4 regions of the Pseudescherichia vulneris genome follow, and region 2 is predicted to be linked to each of the others. Evidence: predicted binding sites of a transcription regulator. Region 2 holds the regulator's gene; each other region holds the start of a gene.
What was found. The regulator Fur, encoded in region 2, represses iron uptake genes when iron is present. The targets are predictions, from matches to a motif close to ATAATAATGAGAACNACTATCAA.

Region 1: zupT (zinc transporter ZupT) is a predicted target of Fur. The motif match lies at 1,345-1,367, and genes of this name have one in related genera.
Region 3: fepD (Fe(3+)-siderophore ABC transporter permease) is a predicted target of Fur. The motif match lies at 1,856-1,878, and genes of this name have one in related genera.
Region 4: FN633_RS13315 (Nramp family divalent metal transporter) is a predicted target of Fur. The motif match lies at 2,444-2,466, and genes of this name have one in related genera.

The regions. Positions count from the first base shown of each region.
Region 1 covers NZ_LR607338.1:2,877,543-2,880,942, reverse strand. Annotated here, with positions in the region: gene FN633_RS12070 (glutathionylspermidine synthase family protein) at 1-345, shown strand, start outside; gene ygiD (4,5-DOPA-extradiol-dioxygenase) at 395-1,183, opposite strand; gene zupT (zinc transporter ZupT) at 1,380-2,156, shown strand; gene ribB (3,4-dihydroxy-2-butanone-4-phosphate synthase) at 2,222-2,875, opposite strand; FMN riboswitch at 2,981-3,141, opposite strand; gene ubiK (ubiquinone biosynthesis accessory factor UbiK) at 3,276-3,400, shown strand, end outside.
Region 2 covers NZ_LR607338.1:1,716,900-1,720,299, forward strand. Annotated here, with positions in the region: gene FN633_RS07215 (SDR family oxidoreductase) at 1-333, shown strand, start outside; gene FN633_RS07220 (SDR family oxidoreductase) at 352-1,134, shown strand; gene fur (ferric iron uptake transcriptional regulator) at 1,200-1,658, opposite strand; gene fldA (flavodoxin FldA) at 1,949-2,479, opposite strand; gene ybfE (LexA regulated protein) at 2,629-2,922, opposite strand; gene ybfF (esterase) at 3,053-3,400, opposite strand, start outside.
Region 3 covers NZ_LR607338.1:2,117,992-2,121,391, reverse strand. Annotated here, with positions in the region: gene fepB (Fe2+-enterobactin ABC transporter substrate-binding protein) at 1-546, shown strand, start outside; gene entS (enterobactin transporter EntS) at 543-1,781, opposite strand; gene fepD (Fe(3+)-siderophore ABC transporter permease) at 1,894-2,901, shown strand; gene fepG (iron-enterobactin ABC transporter permease) at 2,958-3,400, shown strand, end outside.
Region 4 covers NZ_LR607338.1:3,194,885-3,198,284, forward strand. Annotated here, with positions in the region: gene FN633_RS13305 (EAL domain-containing protein) at 1-922, shown strand, start outside; gene FN633_RS13310 (NupC/NupG family nucleoside CNT transporter) at 974-2,161, opposite strand; gene FN633_RS13315 (Nramp family divalent metal transporter) at 2,504-3,400, shown strand, end outside.

The DNA of each region.
Region 1 (3,400 bases), 1.2 Mb from region 2:
CTGTGGGAGATGTTCCCGGATCATCCGAACCTGCTGCCCGCTTACTTTGCCGAAGACGACCATCCTCCGCTGGAGAAGTACGTTGTTAAACCGATCTTCTCGCGGGAAGGCGCTAACGTCTCTATCGTAGAAAACGGTCAGACTATCGAGCAGGTAGAGGGTCCCTACGGGGAAGAGGGCATGATCGTCCAGCAGTTCTACTCGCTACCTAAGTTTGGCGACAGCTACGTGCTGATCGGCAGCTGGCTGATCAACGATCAGCCAGCCGGGATTGGTATTCGTGAGGATCGGGCGTTGATCACCCAGGATCTCTCCCGCTTCTACCCGCATATTTTCGTCGAGTAGCCATAACGCGTAGGCCCGGTAAGCGCAGCGCTACCGGGCGTTTTGGTTTTTAACCCACCTGTACCGACAACATGCTGATGCTGCCCATCTCCATCCCCTCTACCGGGATCGTCACTGGCTCTGCGCCATCCCACGCGCCAAGCACGTAGAGCAGCGGCAGGAAGTGTTCCGGCGTCGGGTTCGACAGCGAGCCGCCCTCATGCTGCAGATAGTTCACCAGCGGATGCTGCTCCACCGGCCCCTGCCAGGTGAGGTTAGCCTTCACGTAATTATTAAACGATTCCGCCCACGCGTAGGGCGTGCTCTCCCCGTGCCAGCGGGCGGTGCGCAGGTTATGCACCACGTTGCCGCTCGCCACCAGCATAATGCCTTCATCGCGAAGCGTCGCCAGCTTGCGACCCATCTCATAGTGCCAGGCGGCGGGTTTGGTGCTGTCCACGCTCAGCTGCACCATGGGAATGTCGGCGTCCGGGTACATCTTGATCAGCACGCCCCAGGATCCGTGGTCAAATCCCCATGCCTCTTTGTCCAGCGCAACCGGGATTGGTGCCAGCAGATCCACCAGCCGCTGTGCCAGCTCGGGAGAGCCGGGTGCGGGATAGTGCGTGTCAAAGAGCGCCTGCGGGAAGCCGCCAAAGTCATGAATCGTTTTCGGGGTTTCCATCGCCGTCACGCCGGTGCCGCGGGTAAACCAGTGGGCGGAGATCACCACAATCGCCTTTGGACGCGGCAGCGTCTGCCCCAGCTCGCCCCAGGCGCGGGTATAGACATTATCTTCCAGCACGTTCATCGGACTGCCGTGGCCCAAAAACAGCGCTGGCATACGAAACGCAGACATGATGATATCCTCAGAAAAAGTGTCATTTTGATAGAAGCAGAGTACGCTTTTCTCGTAGAGGATGAACTCAGATAAGCGTGATGAAGATCATCAGATAATTTGAATGTAAGAAATGCGTAAAGAGTGACTTACCCTCTCGCCTTACGGAGCAGTGTTAAATAATATTAATGAGAATCATTATCACAAGGAGTTCTGAATGTCGGTCCCGTTGATTCTGACCTTATTAGCCGGTGCGGCCACCTTTATTGGCGCGATCCTCGGCGTGCTTGGCCAGAAGCCTTCCAACCGCGTGCTGGCCTTTTCGCTGGGATTTGCTGCCGGGATTATGCTGCTGATCTCGCTCATGGAGATGCTCCCCGCCGCGCTCGGTACCGAAGGCATGTCGCCGGTGCTTGGCTACGGCATGTTTATCGTCGGCCTGCTGGGCTACTACGGCCTCGATCGCCTGCTTCCCCACGCCCATGCTCAGGATCTTATGCGCGCCAGCAGCAAAACGATGCCGAGCAATATCAAGCGTACGGCGATCCTGCTGACCCTGGGCATCAGCCTGCACAACTTCCCCGAAGGGGTAGCCACCTACGTGACGGCCAGCAGCAACCTTGAGCTGGGGCTGGGGATCGCCCTGGCGGTCGCCTTGCACAACATCCCCGAAGGGCTGGCAGTGGCAGCACCGGTCTATGCCGCTACGGGATCAAAGCGTAAAGCGGTAATGTGGGCGGGGATCTCAGGCCTGGCGGAAATTCTCGGCGGCGTGCTGGCGTGGCTGATCCTCGGTAGCCTGGTCTCGCCGGTAGTCATGGCGGCCATCATGGCGGCGGTGGCGGGGATCATGGTGGCGCTGTCGGTGGATGAGCTGATGCCGCTGGCGAAAGAGATCGATCCCAACAACAATCCGAGCTATGGCGTACTCTGTGGCATGTCGGTGATGGGACTCAGCCTGGTGCTGCTGCAAAGCATCGGCTTTGCGGGCTAATCAGGCGAAAGACCAGAAACAACAAAGCCGGGTATGCCCGGCTTTGCTTTATCTTACGCTAGCGCTTAGCTGGCTTTACGTTCCTGCTCGCGGCGGTAGGCCACCAGATCTTCAATGGTCACAACGGCCATATCATGGGCTTTCGCAAAGTCGATGCACTCCGGCGTGCGCGCCATAGAGCCGTCATCGTTGGTCAGCTCGCAGAGCACGCCCGCAGGCTTGAAGCCCGCCAGCGTCACGAGGTCAATCGTCGCCTCGGTGTGGCCGCCGCGGGTCAGCACCCCACCCGGCTGCGCGCGCAGCGGGAAGACGTGGCCAGGACGGTTGAGATCGGATGGCTTAGCACCGTCGGCAATGGCCGCACGCACGGTGGTCACGCGGTCAGCGGCGGATACGCCGGTGGTCACGCCGGTAGCGGCTTCGATGGTCACGGTAAAGCCGGTGCCGTAGGCGCTGGTGTTGTTCTCCACCATCATCGGCAGATCGAGCTGTTTACGGCGATCTTCGGTCAGGCAGAGACAGACAATGCCGCTGCCGTGGCGAATAGTCAGCGCCATCTGCTCAACGGTCATGGTTTCTGCGGCGAAGATCATATCGCCTTCGTTTTCACGGTCTTCGTCGTCGAGCACCATCACTCCACGCCCGTTGCGCAGTGCGTCTAAAGCGTGTTCCACACGTTCGAATGGCGTGCCAAAAGAGGAAAGCAGCGTCTGATTCATGGTAATAAAAACCTCATTAAAATTATGGTTACCAGAATCAGGGCAGTCTTAGGAGTACCGCAAGCGGCAAAAAAATAACGTGAGCGGGCATAAACCCGACTGGATCGTTACTCTCTCCCATCCGGACTTTAACCGTCGGCCCCGGAATTACACCGGATCTGCTGACCTCCATGCAGGACGTGATACCGTGCGTGGAGCGCTCGCGGGCTTTCAGCGTAGGCTGATTTACCGCCGGTGGGGAATTTCGCCCCGCCCTGAGAATAAGCGGATTAACTATAACGCTATTGATTATCTCCGGCAATCCATTCACCGTAACAATTCTGCTTTCACGCAGCATAATCCACGTTACACTAAACCACGCTACACTAATGTTAATACTTACCAGTTCAGGGAAACGACTATGATTGACCCGAAAAAAATTGAACAGATCGCCCGCCAGGTTCATGAATCCATGCCAAAAGGCATTCGTGATTTCGGCGAGGATGTAGAGAAGAAGATCCGCCAGACGCTGCAATCCCAGCTGGC
Region 2 (3,400 bases):
TACGCGGCCAGCAAAATGGGCGTGATCGGCATTACTCAAAGCCTCGCGCTTGAGCTGGCCCAGCACAACATTACGGTCAACGCATTCTGCCCTGGGATCATCGAAACCAATATGTGGGATTACAACGACCGCGTCTGGGGCGAGATCCTGAGCACGCCAGAGAAGCAGTATAAAAAAGGCGAGCTTATGGACGAATGGGTGCAGGGGATCCCCCTCAAGCGGGCGGGCAAACCTGCCGACGTTGCCGGGCTGGTGGCGTTTCTGGCATCCGAAGATGCGGCCTACATTACGGGGCAAACCATCAACGTTGATGGCGGCTTGATCATGTCGTAACACATTTGGAGTGAAATCATGGATAAACACTTTTCCCAAAGACTGTTTGATTTAAGCGATCGCGTCGCGTTTGTCACCGGGGCAGGCAGCGGTATTGGTCAAATGATTGCTTACGGCTTTGCCAGTGCGGGGGCAAAGGTGGCCTGCTTCGATCTGCGCGAGGATGGCGGCCTGTTGGAAACCGTAAGCACGATTCAGGAGATGGGCGGCAGCGCCTTTGCCTATACCGGCGATGTACGCGATATTACCCATCTGCGCGCTGCCATCGCCGAGGTGAAGAGACAGTTCGGTCGTCTTGATGTGGCGCTCAACGCCGCCGGGATTGCCAACGCTAATCCGGCGCTGGAGATGGAGCACGATCAGTGGCAGCGGGTTATCGATATCAACCTGACCGGCATCTGGAACAGCTGTAAAGCCGAGGCGGAGCTGATGCTGGAGAGCGGCGGCGGCTCGATCATCAATATCGCCTCCATGTCCGGCGTGATTGTAAACCGCGGGCTGGAGCAGGCTCATTACAACTGCTCCAAGGCGGGGGTGATCCACTTAAGCAAAAGCCTGGCGATGGAGTGGGCGGAGAAAAATATCCGCGTTAACACGATTAGCCCAGGCTACACGGCGACGCCGATGAACACCCGTCCAGAGATGGTGCACCAGACAAAATCGTTTGAGAGCCAGACGCCTATGCAGCGTATGGCAAAGATTGAAGAGATGGCGGGCCCGGCAATTTTCCTTGCCGCGGATGCCTCGTCGTTCTGCACCGGCGTGGATCTACTGGTCGATGGCGGGTTTGTTTGCTGGTAGCAAAGAGCAGGCAATAGATAAAAAAAGGGTCACTCTTAAGTGACCCTTTTTCGTTACCATTTCAATTACAGCTTACGCGGCGTGGTCTCATGCGCGTGTTCATTTTCACGGCAGTCGCCTTCAGCGCAATGACCGTAGAGATAGAGGCTGTGGTTCGTCAGGCGGATGCCGTGCTTAGTGGCGATTTCACGCTGGCGAGCTTCGATAGAATCATCGCTGAACTCGATCACTTTGCCACAGTCGAGGCAGATCAGATGATCGTGGTGATGCTGCTGGGTCAGTTCGAAAACGGATTTGCCGCCTTCAAAGTTATGACGGGTGACAATCCCGGCATCATCAAACTGGTTAAGCACACGATACACGGTAGCCAGACCAATTTCCTCGCCCATGTCGATCAGTCGCTTGTATAAGTCTTCCGCACTGACATGATGGTTATCCGGTCCCTGAAGCACTTCCAGAATTTTTAAACGAGGAAGCGTGACTTTCAAGCCGGCCTTCTTTAATGCGGTGTTATTGTCAGTCATGCGGAGTCTGTCCTGTTGCTAATCGATTCACTTCCGAGGCGGAAGTTAATGAGAATGACCTTGAGTTAATGCGTCTCATTATAGAATTGCCACTTCTTAATGAAAACTACAAGTCCTCAAGTAAAGTATGCGTATAAAACGTGGTCTCGCCAACAAACAATCGTTGCGCAACCCGTTTGACCAGGGGATATTGTACAGGTATGTACGCGAAAGTTAAAAATTTGTAGCAATTATTTCTATTGCTTTTATCTATCAATAGCAGCGCAGCACTTAGGCTGCGCCGTCTATAATCAGGCGTTAACGATCTCATCCAGGTGCAGCTCTTCAGAGATCTGCTTCACCCACTTCTCAACGCGTTCGGCGGTCAGTTCCGGCTGGCGATCTTCGTCAATGGCCAGGCCCACGAAGTGATCGTCATCGGCCAGGCCTTTAGACGCTTCGAAGTGGTAACCGGCGGTTGGCCAGTGGCCGACGATGGTCGCGCCGTTAGGCTCAATGATATCACGAATGGTGCCGAGGGCATCACAGAAGTACTCTGCGTAGTCTTCCTGGTCGCCACAGCCGAACAGCGCTACCAGCTTACCGTTGAAGTCTACCTCTTCCAGCGTCGGGAAGAAGTCGTCCCAGTCGCACTGCGCTTCACCATAGTACCAGGTTGGAATGCCCAGCAGCAGGATATCATAGCCTTCCAGATCTTCTTTGCTGCTCTTGGCAATGTCATGCACGTCAGCAACGTCTGGACCAAGCTGCTTTTGGATCATCTTCGCGATATTTTCGGTGTTACCGGTGTCGCTACCGAAAAAAATGCCTGTAATTGCCATGAGTAAAATAACCTCTTGAAACTTAATGATATGGTGGTGGAGCACGGCCCACGGATAAGGGCAATAATAGCAGAACAGCGGCGTACGCGAAATTCGTAATCGCCCAGACTGCACTCTGTGCTACATGAAAGTGTGATTTGAAGTGATTTTCAGACGTCGCCCTGGCGGTGCAGGGCCTTGAGCTGGGTGAGCAACAGCTCTTCGATCAGCTCGCTACGGCTCATCTGCCGGGCATCGGCCAGCGCGTTGAGCGCCTCTACGGCGTCGGCGTTCATCTTCAGCTCGACGCGCTTAAGTCCACGAACTTTATCGCGTTTAAGCTGGTTGCGCTTGTTGATGCGTAGCTGCTCGTCACGCGAAAGCGGATTCGTTTTCGGTCGTCCCGGGCGACGCTCGTTCGCGAACAGATCTAGTGTCGTACGGTCCGTTTGTTCTTTTGCCATGATTTTGGGTGACGTCGAGGGAAAACAGGCTGCCAGGGTATCCCTGCGCGATTAGCGCGCCATCATACATCAGCAGAGCAGGGACGCCAACGACCGTAAGCCTCGCCGCGTCCGGTCGCCGGGTTTTTAATCAGCCCGCATCGTTGGCCAGGTAGCGGCGGATCGCCCGCAGCACCGCCTCAGGCTTTTCAGCGTGCACCCAGTGGCCAGCCCCGGCAATCACGTGCGCCCGCGCCTGCGGGAACTGGGCGAGCAGCGCATCGCGATGGGCCTCGGTGACGTAGGGCGACTGGCCGCCGCGAACAAACAGCGCCGGGCGATCCCAGGCTGGCACGGTCTGCCAGCCAATAATCTCTTCGTAGCACTCCCACAGCGTCGGCACGTTGAAGCGCCACTCGCCATCGATAAAGGATTTCAAAAGAAACTGAATAACGCCCTCTTCATGCAGCGTCTGGCGCATCAGGGCAGCGGCCTGCTG
Region 3 (3,400 bases), 400 kb from region 2:
ATTGCCCCGACGCTGATCATTAACTACGACGATAAGAGCTGGCAGACGCTGCTCACCCAACTCGGGGAGATCACCGGCCAGGAGTCGCAGGCCAAAGCCCGGATTAGCGATTTTAATCAGCAGCTGGCGAAGGTGAAGCAGCAGATGACCCTGACGCCGCAGCCGGTCAGCGCCCTGGTGTATAACCCGGCGGCGCACAGCGCCAACCTGTGGACCGCGGACTCGGCCCAGGGGCAGTTGCTCTCGCAGCTGGGCTTTACCCTGGCGACGCTGCCTGAAGGACTGCACGCCAGCCAGAGTCAGGGTAAGCGGCACGATATCGTCCAGCTGGGCGGGGAAAACCTTGCCGCCGGACTGAATGGCGAAGCGCTGTTTCTCTTCGCCGGTAACGAGAAAGACGCCGAGGCCATCTATGCCAACCCGCTGCTGAGTCATCTAAGCGCGGTGCAGAACAAACGCGTCTACGCCCTCGGCACCGAGACCTTCCGCCTCGACTACTACAGCGCCACGCTGCTGCTCAAGCGCTTCGCCACGCTGTTTAGTTAAGCGTCAACGGGTGGGCTCTGGTGGAAACGCCGCAGCTCGCCGAGAAGCAGGATCAGTACCGCGCCCGTCACCGCCAGCACCGCTCCGCCAACGCTGGCCGAGGCGGCGGGCGTCATCGCGACACTCATCCCACCCAGCAAGGCTGCGCCAATCGCATCCCCGGTAACGTTCTGCGCCGTCCACAGGCCGTTGATCCTGCCCAGCATCGCCTCTGGCGTCTGGGTTTGCAGCAGCGTGTACTGAAGCAGGGAGCTGATGGCGCTCAGCCATCCCGCCAGGGCAAGGAACAGCACCCCCAGCGGCCAGACCGGCATCAGGCTAAACAGGGCGATAGCGACAAAGGCCCCGAGGGTTGAGAAGAGGATTATTGCCCCAGGGCGCGGACGCTGAACCAGGTTGCCGCTGGTGAGCGCCCCTACGGCGGCTCCGAGCGGCAGGGCCGCGTAGAGAATACCGATCTCGGCGGCTGACATTTGCCAGTGCATTGCCAGTGCCGGATAGAGCACGCGAACGGCGCTGGCCATCGTCAGCAGGCCGCCCAGCAGGGCAATGCCGCCAATCAGCGGGCTGCGCAGCAGGAAGCGAAACGCCGCCAGCAGCGACTTCAATGGATGCTCGCGCGGCTGAGGCGGTGGAGGCAGCTGCGGCAGACGCAGTAGGGTCAGGGTGGTGATAAAGGTCCCCGCCGCCGCCAGGGCATAGTTCCACACTACGCCCCCGGAGGCGAGCAGCAGGCCGCCAAGCATCGGGGAGATAACCGATCCCAGCCGCACGGTGAGCATGGTGATCGCCCCGGCCTGCATCAGGTTCTCCCGCCCCACTAGCGCCGGGGTGGCAGCAAGCAGCGCCGTAACGCCCAGCGCGCCAAAAAAGCCGTCCCACAGGCCGAGGAGATAGATCGCCAGCAGCGAGGGTTCGGGCAACGCAGCGTTGAGGCAGAGGCCAATAAAGCCGATACCGCAGGTACCGCGCGCCAGCAGGATCAAGCGCTTGCGCTCGTAGCGGTCCGCCAGCACGCCGCCGACCATCAGGCCAACAAACATCGCTCCGCCGGTTAGGGTCACCGCCAGCCCCACCCGCCAGCTGGAGTGGGTCATGGCCTGAATCTGCACCGGTACGGCGACGCCGAGCAGCCCCAGCGACACAATCGAGATAAAACGGGCAATAAAAACAGCGCGAAACGCGGGATGGGTTCTCAGCAGGCTGACGTTGATCAGCCAGGATTGTCGGGTCATAACAAAGCCTTAATGCGAACTTTTGATACCAGTTTTTAAGCCGCACATGCTAACATATCGCAATAAGATCGATAACGATAATTACTATCATTATCATGTCAGGGACGTTGTTATGTCGCATTCCGTTAATCCGGCGCGCCCGTGGGCCGTGGGCGGATTATTGCTACTGCTGCTGGTGGCAGGCGTGCTCAGCCTGTTGATCGGGGCTAAACCGCTGCCCCTCTCCGTTGTAATGGATGCCCTCTCCGGCACCTGCCAAAGCGCCGACTGCACGATTGTGCTGGATGCCCGCCTGCCGCGTACCCTGGCCGGGCTGCTGGTCGGCGGCGCGCTGGGCCTCGCCGGCGCGCTGATGCAGACCCTGACCCGTAATCCCCTCGCCGATCCCGGTCTGCTCGGCGTTAACGCCGGGGCAAGCTTTGCTATTGTGCTCGGCGCAGCACTGCTGGGCCTCTCCTCTCCCACCGAGCAGTTGGCACTTGCTTTTTGTGGCGCGCTGGCGGCCTCGCTGGTGGTAGCTTTTACCGGCAGCGCGGGCGGCGGGCAGCTGAGCCCGGTGCGCCTGACGCTGGCAGGCGTTGCGCTGGCAGCGGTGCTGGAGGGCCTCTCCAGCGGGATCTCGCTGCTTAACCCGGACGTCTACGACCAGCTGCGCTTCTGGCAGGCTGGCTCCCTCGACGTGCGTACCTTACAGACGCTGCGTATCGTCTTGGTTCCGGTGCTGATAGCGGGGGCGATTGCTCTCCTGCTGAGCCGGGCGCTTAACAGCCTGAGCCTTGGCAGCGATACCGCGACCGCCCTCGGCAGCAGGGTCGCCCGCACCCAGCTGCTGGGCCTGCTGGCTATTACTGTTCTGTGTGCCAGCGCCACCGCCGTCTCGGGCCCCATCACCTTTATTGGTTTAATGATGCCGCATATGGCGCGCTGGCTGGTGGGGGCCGATCACCGCTGGTCCCTGCCGGTGACGCTGCTGGCTACCCCTGCCCTGCTGCTGTTTGCCGATATTATTGGCAGACTGCTTGTGCCGGGCGAGCTGCGGGTGTCGGTGGTAAGCGCCTTTATCGGCGCGCCGGTATTGATCTTTCTGGTGCGTCGCCACCGTCGGGGAGGTGCCATGTGATCGCCCCCTCCCGCCGTCTTATTGTTAGCGTTCTCCTGCTGGCCTGCGTCAGCGTGATGGTCGCCCTGTGGAGCCTGTGCAGCGGTACGGTACCGCTCTCTCCCGGCCAGGTGCTGGCCGCCTTTACCGGCGATGCGCCGCGCGGCATTGCCCTGGTAGTAAACGAGTGGCGTCTGCCCCGGGTGCTGATGGCGCTCCTCATCGGCGGCGCGCTGGGGGTCAGCGGGGCAATTTTCCAGTCGCTGATGCGCAACCCGCTGGGCAGCCCCGACGTGATGGGCTTTAACACTGGGGCCTGGAGCGGCGTGCTGGTGGCGATGGTGCTGTATGGTCAGGATCTCACGGCGATTGCCTTTGCGGCGATGGCCGGGGGGATCCTCACTTCGCTGGTGGTGTGGGCCCTGGCCTGGCGCAACGGCATTGAGACCTTTCGCCTGATCATTATCGGCATCGGCGTTCGCGCGATGCTGATCGCCTTCAATACCTGGCTGCTAATTAA
Region 4 (3,400 bases), 1.5 Mb from region 2:
GCGGAAAATTTTCTGGCACCACACCGCAATGGATATCGAGTTTGGGGCCTCGTGGGGCATTATTGAGGGCGCTGGGGAGGTGTTTCACCAAATGCTGGGCCAGCTGAGCTGGCTTTCCGAGCAGGCCTGTGCCAACTCGCATGTGCTAGCCCTTACCCAGAGTCTTGAGACTGTCTGCGGTCACACTACCGATCGCGTATTGCTGCTTAACCGCGTAAAGCGTGCCCTGGAGGAGGATGGACTATTGCTCTATGCCCAGCCAATCCAGAACGCGGACGGGGTGGGGTACCATGAGGTGCTAACCCGCCTTGCCGTTGAAGGTGAAATTCTCACGCCTGACCGTTTTCTGCCGGTTATCGCCCAGTTTAACCTGAGCATTCGCTTCGACATGCAGGTGCTGGAGACCCTGCTGCGCTGGCTGCGTGCGCATCCGGTTCCCGGTACTCAGGCGCGTTTCTCCGTCAACCTGATGCCGCTAACCCTGATGCAGGAAGAGTCGGCCACGCAGATTATGACCCTGTTTAAACGCTATGACGTTGCCCCCCAGTGCGTGATCATTGAGATAACCGAAGAGCAGGCTTTCTCTAATTCGGAAACCAGCATGCATAACATTCAGCGTCTGCAAAACTACGGCTTTAAGATTGCGATCGATGATTTCGGTACCGGCTACGCTAACTTCGAGCGTCTGAAGCGTCTGCATGCTGACATCGTGAAGATCGACGGCTGCTTCGTGAAGGATATTCTCACCGACTCTCTGGACGCGATGATTGTGAAATCGATCTGCTTTATGGCGAAGGCCAAATCGCTGACCGTGGTGGCAGAGTATGTGGAGACCGAGGAGCAGCGTGACCTGCTGCTCTCGCTGGGCGTGGACTACCTACAAGGTTATCTGCTGGGTAAACCCGAGAAGCTGGCGGATTAGAAATAAAAAAACCGGGGCAGGACCCCGGTTTTGTATCTGTGCGACGTGAATTTACAGCACGAGCGCAGCGATAGATGCAGACAGCACGCTGACCAGCGTAGAGCCGTAAACCAGCTTCAGACCAAAGCGTGATACCACGTTGCCTTGCTCTTCGTTCAGGCCTTTGATGGCACCGGCAATGATGCCGATAGAGGAGAAGTTAGCGAAGGAGACGAGGAACACGGAGAGGATCCCTTCCGCACGTGGCGACAGGGTGCTGGCGATCTTCTGCAGGTCCATCATGGCAACGAATTCGTTAGAGACCAGTTTGGTTGCCATAATACTGCCTACCTGCAGCGCTTCACCGGCCGGTACGCCCATTACCCATGCAATCGGGTAGAAGATGTAGCCCAGAATGCCCTGGAAGGAGATGCCCAGTACGGCGGCGAACAGGGCGTTCAGACCAGAAATAAGGGCGATAAAGCCGATCAGCATGGCGGCAACGATAATCGCCACTTTGAAGCCTGCCAGGATATACTCACCCAGCATCTCAAAGAAGCTCTGACCTTCATGCAGATTCGCCATCTGCAGATTCTCTTCGCTCTCATCCACGCGGTAAGGGTTGATCAGCGACAGAACGATAAAGGTGCTGAACATGTTGAGAACCAGCGCCGCAACGACGTACTTTGGATCCAGCATGGTCATGTACGCGCCAACGATTGACATGGAGACGGTAGACATCGCCGTGGCTGCCATGGTGTACATGCGGTTGCGCGACATTTTGCCGAGGATATCTTTATAGGCGATAAAGTTTTCTGACTGCCCCAGAATCAGCGAGCTTACCGCGTTGAAAGATTCCAGTTTGCCCATGCCGTTAACTTTTGACAGCACGGTACCGATAGCGCGAATAACAATCGGCAGGACGCGAATGTGCTGCAAGATACCGATCAGCGCCGAGATAAAGACGATAGGACAGAGTACCTTCAGGAAGAAGAATGCCAGACCTTCATCGTTCATTTTGCCAAAGACGAAGTTGGTCCCTTCGTTGGCAAAGCCGAGCAGCTTTTCAAACATCTCGGAGAAGCCACGTACGAAGCCCTGACCGATGTCGGAGTTCAAGAAGAACCAGGCGAGTAACACTTCAATGACCAAAAGCTGAACAACGAAACGAATACGAATTTTCTTGCGATCGCTGCTGACCAGTAAGGCAAGCAGCGCCACAACGGCAAGCGCCAAAACAAAGTGAAGAACGCGGGACATACTTTTTGCTCCAAACATGAGGCAGGTTTAGTTTTCGTGCACATTCTATGAAACAAGAGTAAATAAAACGAGATCAAATACACACTATCGTTATGTCCTGTGACGAGACTCAAAAATAGTGATCAAAGATACAATTTTGTTATGTTAATAAAAGAAGTGTAAAACCCGTTTACGCTGCTAGACTGTAACAAATGGGACAACCTCCCCACGCATTTTCGCTCTTTTCCTGACGTTCACTCCGTTAATCGGTTTTATCTATCAAAGAAATCCACCCAAACCAACTTGATAATCATTCGCATTTTGCTAGCATGAAACATAGCAAAGGCTATATTAGAGGCAAAAATGAACGATAGCAGCGTTGAGGGCAGCAGCGGACGTACAGCGCGGAAGCTTCGGTTCGCATTGATGGGACCCGCCTTTGTGGCGGCAATTGGCTATATCGATCCCGGCAATTTTGCTACCAATATTCAGGCCGGGGCCAGCTTCGGCTACAAGCTGCTATGGGTGGTGGTGTGGGCTAACCTGATGGCGATGCTGATCCAGGTGCTCTCTGCCAAACTAGGGATTGCCACCGGCAAAAACCTTGCCGAGCATATTCGCGATCGCTATCCACGTCCGGTGGTCTGGTTCTACTGGGTGCAGGCGGAGATCATCGCCATGGCCACCGACCTTGCGGAGTTTATCGGGGCGGCGATTGGCTTTAAACTCATTCTCGGCGTCTCGCTGCTGCAGGGGGCGGTGCTGACCGGCATTGCCACCTTCCTGATCCTCATGCTACAGCGGCGCGGCGATAAACCGCTGGAGAAGGTAATTGGCGGTCTGCTGCTCTTTGTCGCGGTGGCATACGTGGTGGAGCTGATCTTCTCCCAGCCTAAGCTGGTGGATCTGGGTAAAGGGATGCTGATCCCGAGCCTGCCGACTACCGAAGCGGTGTTTTTGGCTGCGGGCGTGCTGGGGGCAACCATTATGCCGCACGTCATCTATCTGCACTCCTCTCTGACCCAGAATCTGCATGACGGATCGCGTAAAGAGCGCTACTCGGCAACGAAGTGGGACGTAGCGATTGCCATGACTATCGCGGGCTTCGTTAACCTGGCGATGATGGCCACCGCCGCCGCCGCGTTTCACTTTAGCGGCCATACCGGCGTTGCCGATCTGGATCAGGCCTACCTTACCCTCGAACCGCTGCTAAGCCATGCGGCAGCCACCATCTTTGGCCTGAGCCTGGTGGCGGCAGGA